DNA from 3 places in the Sphingomonas sp. ABOLE genome. Region 1 is predicted to be linked to each of the others. Evidence: riboswitches for the same ligand, from Rfam matches in the RefSeq annotation. Region 1 holds a riboswitch; each other region holds the start of a gene.
The links. A riboswitch is a leader RNA that binds a small molecule or an ion and turns the genes downstream of it on or off. The one in region 1 is predicted to bind cobalamin.

Region 1 (3,647 bases):
CTGGGCCTTCGCCCTGTTCCATGCCCAGCCGCTGATGCTCGGCACTGCGCTGCTCGCCTGGGGGCTGGGGCTGCGCCATGCGGTCGATGCCGATCACATCGCCGCGATCGACAACGTCACCCGCAAGCTGATGAACGACGGCCAGCGGCCGATCGCCACCGGGCTGTGGTTCGCGATCGGGCATTCCGGGATCATCGCCATCGCCTCGGCCGGCATCGCGCTCGCGACCGGCGCTCTGGCGGGCATGGGGGCCTTCCGGGAAGTGGGCGGGGTGATCGCCACCAGCGTCTCGGCGCTGTTCCTGTTCGCCATTGCCGGCATGAATCTGATTATCCTGCGATCGGTGTGGAAGACCTTCCAGCACGTCCGCGCGGGCGGCGCCTATGTCGAGGACGACCTCAACCTGCTGCTCGCCTCGCGCGGGCCGCTGTCGAAGTTGTTTGGGCCGATGTTCCGACTCGTCAGCAAGAGCTGGCACATGGCGCCGCTCGGATTCCTGTTCGGGCTGGGCTTCGACACCGCGACCGAAGTGGCGATCCTCGGCATGTCGGCGGGTCAGGCGGCGCACGGCGTCTCGCTCGGCACGCTGCTGGTGCTGCCGGCGCTGTTCGCGGCAGGGATGGCGCTGGTCGATACGCTGGACGGGGTGGTGATGCTCGGCGCCTATCAATGGGCGTTCGTCAAGCCGATCCGCAAGCTCTACTACAACGTCACCATCACGCTGATCTCCGCGCTGGTCGCGATCGTGATCGGGGGCATCGAGACGCTGGCGCTGATCGGCGACAAGATGGGCTGGACCGGCGGGGCGTTCGGGCTCGCCGCCGATCTCGGCGCGCATTTCAACGGCCTCGGCTTCGCGATCATCGGCCTGTTCGTCGCCTGCTGGCTGATCAGCTTCGCCATCTATCGCTGGCAGAGGCTGGACGAGATCGAGGTGCGGGTCTAGAGCGGTCCTAGAAGGCTTTCCAGCCTTCGATATGATCGCGCCGGTGCCCCGGACATGGGGCTTAATCGGGAATGCGGTGCGGGGAGGCTGCTCCCCAAATCCGCGGCTGTCCCTGCAACTGTGAGCGGATAGCGCGATGCACTGGCCTCCGCCGAGGGGCAGCCACTGGGCCGACACGGCCTGGGAAGGCGTGCAGCGTGCCGTGACCCGCAAGCCAGGAGACCTGCCGGCGCTACGGTCGCTCTTGCCTTGGTCCAGGGGATGGCCGCGGCACGGTCTTGCTTCCGTTCGAGCGACGAAGCTGTGCGGCTGGGGCTGCACGGTCGCGTGGTGCCGGGCGATTGTCGCGCCCGCCCGTCGTCGCGCGCCGGCCGGACATGCGTCTGGCAAGCCCCGCCGTGTGTTCGCTCGGGCGCGGGGGAAGACATGCATGACCGACCTGGCCAAGGTCCCCGTTACCATCGTCACCGGCTTTCTCGGCGCCGGCAAGACGACGCTGATCCGCCACCTGATCCAGAATGCCGAAGGGCGGCGGCTAGCGGTAGTCGTCAACGAGTTCGGCACGCTCGGCGTCGACGGCGAGATCCTGAAGTCCTGCGCGATCCCCGATTGCCCGGCCGAGAACATCGTCGAGCTGGCCAATGGCTGCATCTGCTGCACCGTCGCCGACGATTTCATCCCGACGGTGGAGCGGCTGCTGGCACTCGAGCCTCGTCCCGACCACATCCTGATCGAGACTTCGGGTCTTGCGCTCCCCAAGCCGCTGCTCAAGGCGTTCGACTGGCCGGCGATCCGCAGCCGCATCACCGTCGACGGCGTGCTGGCGCTGGCCGATGCCGAAGCGGTCGCCGAAGGCCGGTTCGCGCCCGATCTGGTGGCGCTGGAGGCGCAGCGGGCGGCCGATCCGGGAATCGACCATGAGACGCCGCTTGCCGAAGTGTTCGAGGACCAGCTCGCCTGCGCCGACATGGTGCTGCTGACCAAGGTGGATCTGGCAGGACCCGAGGGCGTCGCTGCCGCCCGCGCGGTGATCGCCGCCGAGGCGCCGCGGCCGGTGCCGGTGGTCGAGATCCGCGAAGGCGCGATCGACCCGCGCGTGATCCTGGGGCTGGGCGCCGCCGCCGAGGACGACCTCGCCGCGCGCCCCTCGCATCATGACGGCGCCGACGATCACGAGCATGAGGATTTCGACAGCACCGTCGTGACCTTCGGCGAGATCGCCGATCCGGCCGAGCTGGTCGCCCGCATCGAACAACTGGCGCGCGAGCACAAGGTGCTGCGGGTGAAGGGCTATGCGGCGGTAACGGGCAAGCCGATGCGGCTGCTGGTCCAGGCGGTCGGCAGCCGGGTGCGGCACCAGTATGACCGCCCCTGGCGTCCCGGCGAGCCGCGCGGCACCGCGCTGGTGGCGATCGCCGAGCACGACCATGTCGATCCCGCAGCGTTCCGCGCGGTGCTGGCGGGCTGAGGCACAGGGGCCATGCACGTCCTGTTCCGCGAAACGCACGGGCTGGAGGAAAATGCCGCGCCCCAGGACCTCGGGCAGGCTCCCGCGGACCTGGTGGTGCTGTCCTTTTCCGACAGCGACCTCGGCGCGTTCGCGGCGGCATGGCATGGCCATCGCGACGTGCTGCCCTCGCTGCGGCTGGCGAACCTCGCGGAGCTGATGCACCCGCTATCGGTCGACACCTATGTCGAGCGGACCTTGTCGGGCGCGAAGGCGATCCTGATCCGGCTGATCGGCGGCATGCCCTATTGGAGCTACGGCCTGCAGCAGGTGGAGACGCGGGCACGCGAACGCGGGATCGCGCTGGCGGTGTTGCCGGCGGATGGCCGTCCGGACGAACGGCTGGATGCGGCGTCGACGGTACCGGTCGAAGTCTTGCGAGACCTCGCGCGGCTCTGTGATGCGGGCGGGGCCGCGGCGGCACGCGCCGCCCTGGGCGTTTTGGCGGCGATGGCGCGGCTGCCTTCAGTCGAGCCATTGCCCTACGCCCCGCTGCCAGCGTTCGGTGTCTGGCACCCCGCGCTTGGCGCTTTTCGTCCGCCCGATCGCCAGCCCGGCGATGCGGCGTTGCGGATCCCCGAGGCATGCCCATGGCGGCGGTCGGGTAGGCCGCTGGTGTTGATCATCTTCTACCGCTCGTACCTTGCTGCGTGCGATGTGGGCCCGTTCGAGGCGCTCCACGCCGTGTTCGAGAGCGCCGGTTTCGACACGCTTTCGATCTTCGTGCCCTCGCTCAAGGCCCCGGACGCCCGCGCGCAGGTGGAGCAATGGGTGCGCGACCTCGCCCCCGCTGCTATCGTGAACGCCACCGCATTCTCGGCACGCGACGAGCACGGCCGGTCGCCGCTCGATGCTGCCGGCGTGCCGGTGTTCCAGATCGCGCTCGCTACTGCGTCACGCGAAGCCTGGGTCAGCGCCGAGCGCGGGCTGTCACCGGCGGATCTCGCGATGCACGTCGTGCTGCCCGAGCTCGACGGGCGCCTTTTCGCCGGTGTCGCCAGCTTCAAGCAGGCCGAGGCGCGCGACGAGGCGCTGGGCTTCGCGCGCACGGTGCATCGGGCCGAACCGCAGCGGATCGAGGCGATCGTCACGCGGGTCGCAGGCTGGATTGCCCTCGCGCAGAAGCCCGTAGCGCAGAAGCAAATCGGGCTCGTCCTCTCGACCTATCCCGGCAAGGCTTGGCAGCTCGCGCAC
Region 2 (3,647 bases), on a different contig from region 1:
AGACCGTGCCCTGCCAGTGGAACAGGCCGCTCGCCAGTGTGCCGCCGATGCTGGCATTGGCGCTAAGGCTCTCCTCCGGCCTGAGGTTGGGGTTGCCGCGTTCGCAGCAGGGATCGATCTGGTAGAGCTGCGAGGCGCTGGGCAGCAGGAACGACGTGCCACCATTGGCCTGGACGAACAGATCGTCGCGCAATTCGATGCGGCCGGTGACGTTCCACACCGTCTTCCGCGATCCGCTGCCATCGTTGTAGCGCAGCCCGGCCGAGAGCCGCGCGCGACGCGAAAGGTCGTCGTTGGTGCGGATCTGGAAGGTGCCGGCATGGACGCGCTCCTCGGTCGCGGCGATCCGCAGCACGTCGTCGCGCCCGCTGAACTGCTGGAAATCATAGCCGATCAGGTAATCGAGCCCGCGATGCGGCCGCAGCTGGACCAGCGCGCTGCCGCCATAGTCCTTGAAGCCCCAGAAGGTGCCGGCGGGGTACACCACCACCGGCGCGCCACCACTCGGGGAGTTGCGGATCTGGACATAGGCGGTCTTCCAGTCGTGGAAATAGCCCTTGAGGAACAGCTGCACCACGTCGCTCCCCACATAATCGAGCCGGGCGCTGGCGATCTCCTCGTTGCGATCGTTGCGGCTTTCGCGGGTGCGGGTGGGGCTGAGATTGTCGAGCTTCGCCTCGGTGTGGATATATTGGAGGCTGAACCGCCAGTCGGGACCGAGATCGTAGCGATATTTGCCGCCGACGGACCACAGGTCGTAGCCGCGGGCACGATCGGTCGCGCTCGGTTCCATCCGGCTATAGGGCTGGTATCCGTCGGAGCGATTGTGGGAACCCCAGGCTACGAACTGGTGCTTGCCCGCCCCGCCGCGCACATAGCCGCCGAGGTTGGTGCCGGCAAAACTGTCGACGCTGGCGTCTACCTGCCCGCCGAAGCGGTCCGAGAAGTCGCGGGTGACGACGTTGATCACGCCCGCGGCAGCCTGTGTGCCGTAGAACAGGCTTTCGCCGCCCTTCAGCACCTCGACCCGCTCGATCATGCTGGCCGGCAGCGTGTCGTTGGGCGAGGTACCGCCATAGAGCCGGTTGTTGATGCGGATGCCGTCCACGGTCCACAAAACGTCCTGCGTCCGCGAGCCCTGCAGCGACACGTCGACATAGCTGAACGGCCCGCTGGCAGGCTGAACGTAGAGACCCGGCACGGTACGCAGCGCGGTCGCGACGTCGATCGCTCCGCTCTCCCGCAGCTGGGTTTCACTGCGCAGGGCCAGATCGCTGCCATAGCGGGCGCGCTGGCGCGGCAGCGTTTCCTCCAGGCTGGTGCCGGTGACGAGCAGCGCGTCGGCGTCATCCTCGGTCTGCGCGTGCACCGGCTGAAGCGAGGCAGCAGCGGCCAACGCAAAAGCGGCCGCAGAGCGAGAAACAATAAGGAACTTCATAGACATACCCCCGGCGTCGTCGACGTCGGGCGGAAGCGTGCCGTTCACGCGAACGGTCGGCGCACGGCGCCGGCCGGACGCCATGGGCGACCGGCGCACGTGACCGATGCGGCTCCCGCCGCTCGTTCGTCGCTCAGACGGAGTACACCGTGCCGCGGCCATCCCCTGGACCAAGGCAAGAGCGACCAGACGCCGGCAGGTCTCCTGGCTCACGGGTCGTCGCTCGACGCACGCCTTCCCAGGCCCTGAGGCCCAGTGGCTGCTTCCGTGGAAGGAAGCCCGTGCGTCTCGCTCACCGCTTACAGTTGCAGGGACAGCCTCGGATTCAGGCGGCATGCCGCCCTCACCGTGTTCCCTTTTAAGCCTCTCGTCGAGGCACCGGCGCGATCTGCGCTCGCGGCAAGAAACGCCGAAAGCGTCGCCTTGGTAGAGGCTCGCGGTCGACACCGCAAGGTGCCGGTCAGCCCGCCCCCCGCTGGGGTTTAGACCTTATCGCTTCCCCGCCCGCGGCGGCTCGCACCACTATTGCGGCCGCGCACCGAGATATGCCGCGAGCCGATCGACCATTTCCTCGGGTATGCGCCGCGCAATCACCGGCATCGTTGCCTGCGACTGGCGGGCATCCACCTGCTTGCCGTCGCCGCGCATCTGCCATAGCCGCGCGGCGAGATAGGCCGGTTTCTGCCCCGCCAGGACCGGATAGGGCTTGCCCGGCGCGTGGCAGCTCGCACAGGCGGGAAGCTGCCGGTTCGGCAGGCCGCGCGAAACGATGCGCTCGGCATCCGCATCGCGGACCTGCGGTGCCTCTCCCAGTCCCGGCAGTGCCGCAAACCGCCGCGCCAGCGCGGCCGCATCGGCATCGCTCAGCAACGCGGCGGCGTTGGCCATCACGCCGCTGAAGCGGTGCCCATCGCGATAGGCGCGCAGCGCCGCTTCGAGATAGGCCGGGTTCTGCCCGCCCAGCACAGGGATGTCGCCCTGCCCCCGCCCCCGTCCATCGGCACCGTGGCAGCCGGCACAGGCCTCGAACCGCGGCGCCCCCGCAATCCCGGCGATGCCGCCGGCCAGTCGCGCATAGTCGGCGGGTGTCATCGTCGGCAGGCGGCGGACGAAGGCGACCATGCGGCGGACCTCGTCCGGCCGGTCACGCGCCGGCCAGGCGGGCATGCCACTGAACTTCACGCCGTGATCGATGATCCAGAACAGCTCGCGGTCGCTCCATTGCTTCGCGGTGCGGGCAAGGTCGGGCGCGGGGGGCGTCGCCGCCTGGAACACCGCGCGCGGCCGCATGCCGGGGGCGCCGTGGCAGGCGGCGCAGCTCGCCGCGAAATGGCCGGCGGCGCTCACCAGCCCCTGGGGATCGGCCGCCGCCCGGGGGCTCTCCAGCGCGCTGCGGGTGCCGACCGAATTGCGCATCACCCAGTGCAGGAACCAGTTGGTGATCGGCCAATGCCCGCTCGACGCGGCGACGTTGATCGCGCCAGACCAGCCGACCGCGAGCGCCAGCGCGACGACGCCGGCCAACGCCAGCACCACGCGCTTCCAGGTGATCCGGATCATCATGCCCGCGCCTCCTGCCGCAACAGCGTGGCCAGCAGCGCCAGCCCGCCGACGAAATAGGCCGCACCACCGACGAGCAGCATCACCACGCCGGCAAGCTGCTGGTCGGCGAGCGGCGCCAGCCCCCAGGGCGCGGCATGCGCCATCGCCGGATAGAGCGGCCGCGGTGCCAGCCCGATCAGCGCACCAAGCAGCGTCATGTGCATCGAGGTGAGCAGCAACGCGCCCACCCCCATCGCCCGCGCGCCCGGTGCCAGCACCGCGCTCCACAGCAGCACGCCCGCGGCGAGGAAGCTCGCCTGCTCGAGCGCCAGCAGTATGGAACTATGCGCCGCCGCCGCCCGCAGCGCCGGCAGGTGCCAGCTCCACACCACGCCGAGCTCGACCATGCTCATCGCCAGCGGCGTGACGATGCGGGGCAGGCGCCGCGCGGGATCCATGCGCGTGCCGGCAATGCCCAGCGCCACGCATGGCGCCGCGACGGCGGTCGCCAGCATGTGCGCGGCCATGTGCCCGGTCATCCCCTGCCCGGCGAGCCTCCAGCCGAGCGCGAGCAGCGCGGCCCCCAGCGCCAGGGGGGCGGCTCTCACCGGCAGTCCCGCAGGAACAGCACCGGCAGCGCGGTGAAGACGACGCCGATCACGCTCAG
Region 3 (3,647 bases), on a different contig from region 1:
GCGCCCGACCGGAACGACGGCTGAGCGGACCTACAAACCTTCTCGCGCGTATAGTCCGCCCATGATCGTCACCACCGCCCCCCGCGCCAAACAGGTCCTCCGCGAAATCTGGATGCCGCTGGCGCTGCTGTTCCTCTGGGACGTCATCGTCACCATCGTCTATTTCGTGCTGCCGTTCCGCGCGCCGTCGTTGCCGCTGACGCTGTTCGGATCGGTGCTGGCGCTGTTCCTCGGCTTCCGCTCCAACTCCGCCTATCAGCGCTGGTGGGAAGGCCGCGGACTGTGGGGGCTGATGATCAACGCCAGCCGCAACCTGGCGCGGATGGCGCGCAACTACCTGCCCGACGGCGAGGCGGTGGATCTCAAGCGCACCATCGTGCTGCGCCAGGTCGCCTATGTGAATGCGCTGCGCTGCCAGCTGCGCCGCCAGCCGGCGGACCAGGAAGTGCTGCGCTTCCTCTCGCGGGGCGAGGCGGACTATGCGCTGGCCCGCACCAACATCGCCAACGGCATCGTCGACGGCACCGGCCGGCGGATCGAGATCGCGCGGTCGAAGGGCTGGATCAATCCGATGCAGCAGCATTCGATGGAAAGCGTGCTGATCGACATCGCCAATGCCCAGGGCGGCATGGAGCGGCTGAAGAACACGCCGCTGCCGATGCAATTCCGCTTCGTGCCGACTGCCTTCACCCATATCTTCTGCGTGCTGCTGCCGATCGGGCTGGTCGAGACGCTGGGCGTCGCCACGCCACTGGGCTCGACCATCGCCGGACTGATGTTCCTGGCGGTGCTCGCGATCGGCGACGACCTGGTCGACCCGTTCGCCAACACGGTGCACGACCTGCCGCTCAATGCGATGTGCCGCACGATCGAGATCGACCTGCTGCAATCGATCGGCGACCCCGCCCCCGAACCGGCAACACCCGACAAGGCCGGCGTGCTGTGGTGATGTCGCAGCGGCTTGCCGCCCTGCCCTGCTTGCCGCTAAAGGCCGCCGGGTAACGGGTGCCTTCCCCCGACGGGAGGGTGAAAAGGGAAGCCGGTCCAGAGTCCGGCGCTGCCCCCGCAACTGTAGCCGGTGAGCCGGCGCGCCAATCTGCCACTGGAGCCGCATGCTTCCGGGAAGGCGGCGTGCCTGCGACGACCCGGGAGCCAGGAGACCTGCCCGCTACGGTCGATTCCTTCACGCGGGCGGGGTGCACCGGGTGATCGGGGCTGAAATCCCCGTGTGAGCGACACCAAACCATGCGGGAGCATCGCGCTCCCCCATCTCGGGTGTCTGAAATGAACTTCTGCAAGCTTTCCCTGTTCGCCACCGCCGCGCTCGCGCCGCTCGTCGCCCATGCCGATCCCGACGACGACCGCATCGTCGTCGTCGCCAGCGGCGTCGCCCAGCGCGCCGACACCGTCGGGCGGTCGATCACCACCATCGACCGCGACGAGATCGAGCAGCGCCAGACCGTCGCGCTCTCGGACCTGCTCGCCACAACCCCGGGCGTCACCGCCGTGCGCAACGGCGGACTCGGCACCGCGACCGCGCTCAGCATCCGCGGCGCGCAGAGCGACCAGACGCTGGTGCTGATCGACGGCATTCGCGTGGCCGACCCCTCCGCCACCGGCGGGGCGTACAACTTCGCCAGCCTGCTCGCCGGATCGGTCGAGCGCGTCGAGGTGCTGCGCGGGCCCAATTCGGTGATCTGGGGCAGCCAGGCGATCGGCGGCGTGGTCAACGTCACCACGCTGCAGGGCGCGCAGGGGCTGCACGTGCGCGGCAATGCCGAGGGCGGGTCGTTCGGCACGTTCAACGGCAACGCGGCGATCGCCGGCGGCAACGACCGCATCACCGCCGGGCTGACCGCGGGCTATCTCACCACCGACGGCATTTCGGCGGCCGCGAACGGCAAGGAGGCGGACGGCTATCGCCAGGTCGGCGCGACCGGCAATGTCGAGGTGCAGCTGGCCCCCGGCCTCGCGCTCGACCTGCGCGGCTATTATGCCGACAGCAAGGTCGATCTCGACGGCTATGCCCCGCCAACCTACGCCTTTGGCGACACGGGCGAATATGCCAAGACCCAGGAGCTCTACGGCTATGCCGGGCTTAAGAATGAGGCGTTCGGCGGCAGGCTGCACAACCGGCTGGGCTTCACCCTCTCCGACATCCACCGCGACGGCTACAATGAAGATTCGTCGATCGCGTACCGGTATCGCGGCCGCGCCGAGCGCTACACCTATCAGGGCGACGCGACGCTGGCCGAGCAGCTCCGCCTGGTGTTCGGCGCCGAGCATGAGCAGAGCCGCATCCGCTATGACGAGGGCTTCGGCAGCGGGGGGCGCTACTCGGTGGGCATCACCAGCGTCTACGGCCAGGCGATCGTCACGCCGGTAGCACCCGTGACGCTGACCGGCGGCGTCCGCCACGACGACCACGATACCTTCGGCGGCCACTGGACCTGGAACGCCGATCTCGCCGTGCGCGCCACCGCCGGCACCGTGCTGCACGCGAGCTTCGGCGAAGGCTTCAAGGCGCCGACGCTCTACCAGCTCTACAGCGCCTATGGCGATCGCGCCCTCCGCCCCGAGACCACCAGGAGCTACGAAGCCGGCGTGCGCCAGACGCTGGCCGGCGGCAAAGTCGCGCTGGGCGCAACCTGGTTCCACCGCGATTCGGACAAGCAGATCGATTACAACTTCGACACCTCGACCTATTACAACCTCAACAAGACCCGCGCCCAGGGCGTGGAGCTCGAAGCGCTGCTCCAGCCGGTGCAGGCGCTGACGGTGCGGGCGAACGTGACGCACGTCTTCTCGGAGAATCGCAGCGCCGACTATCGCAGCAACGACCTGCCGCGCCGCCCGCGCGATACCGCCAATGTCTCGGCCGACTATCGCTTCCCCTTCGGGCTGGCGATCGGCGGCACGGTGACGATGGTGGGCGACAGCTTCAACGATGTCGGCAACCTGACCCCGATCGACGGCTATGCGCTGGCCGGCGTGCGGGCGGAGATGCCGGTGACGAAGCTGCTTTCGGTCTATGGCCGCGTCGATAATATCGGCGACGTGCGCTACCAGCAGATCACCGGCTACGGCACCTATGGCCGCGCTGCCTTTGGCGGCGTGCGGGTGCGCTTCCAGTGAGGTTCGGCGCCGCGCTGCTTGCCTGCCTGGGGCTCGCGGGCTGCGCGGCGCCGCCGTCCCAAGGCGGCGGGGGCATCGTCTCAATGAATCCCTGCGCCGACGCGACGCTGCTGGAACTGGTCCCGCCGTCGCGGATCGCCGCGATCAGCCATTATTCGCAAGCGCCCGACTCCACCTCGATCCCGCTCGACGTCGCCCGCCGCTTCCGCGGCAACAACGGCACCGCCGAGGAAGTGATCGGCCTCAAGCCCGATCTGGTGATCGCCAGCAGCTTCACCGCGCCCTCGACCCGCGAGGCGTTTGCACGGGCTGGCCTGAAGGTGCTCTACCTCGGCATCCCGCCCTCGATCGCCGACAGCAAGGCGCAGGTTACCGACCTCGCCGACGCCGTGGGTGTCCCCGCCAAGGGCGCCGCGCTCAACGCCCGCATCGACGCTGCGATGGCCGCCGCCCGCTGGACCGGTCCCAAAGCCCCCGCCCTGCTGTGGATCGGCGGCAACCTCGTCACCGGC

Region 2: another riboswitch for cobalamin. It lies ahead of CA234_RS16195 (TonB-dependent receptor plug domain-containing protein); the one in region 1 lies ahead of cobW (cobalamin biosynthesis protein CobW).
Region 3: another riboswitch for cobalamin. It lies ahead of CA234_RS17995 (TonB-dependent receptor); the one in region 1 lies ahead of cobW (cobalamin biosynthesis protein CobW).

Annotation. Positions count from the first base shown of each region.
Region 1 is NZ_QQWY01000030.1:45,345-48,991, forward strand. Features, by position in the region: gene CA234_RS17165 (HoxN/HupN/NixA family nickel/cobalt transporter) at 1-946, shown strand, start outside; cobalamin riboswitch at 971-1,192, shown strand; gene cobW (cobalamin biosynthesis protein CobW) at 1,377-2,414, shown strand; gene cobN (cobaltochelatase subunit CobN) at 2,427-3,647, shown strand, end outside.
Region 2 is NZ_QQWY01000027.1:30,448-34,094, forward strand. Features, by position in the region: gene CA234_RS16195 (TonB-dependent receptor plug domain-containing protein) at 1-1,438, opposite strand, end outside; cobalamin riboswitch at 1,615-1,836, opposite strand; gene CA234_RS16200 (c-type cytochrome) at 1,961-3,001, opposite strand; gene CA234_RS16205 (cytochrome c oxidase assembly protein) at 2,998-3,588, opposite strand; gene CA234_RS16210 (hypothetical protein) at 3,585-3,647, opposite strand, start outside.
Region 3 is NZ_QQWY01000033.1:42,760-46,406, forward strand. Features, by position in the region: gene CA234_RS17985 (hypothetical protein) at 1-24, shown strand, start outside; gene CA234_RS17990 (bestrophin family ion channel) at 62-949, shown strand; cobalamin riboswitch at 987-1,184, shown strand; gene CA234_RS17995 (TonB-dependent receptor) at 1,285-3,135, shown strand; gene CA234_RS18000 (ABC transporter substrate-binding protein) at 3,132-3,647, shown strand, end outside.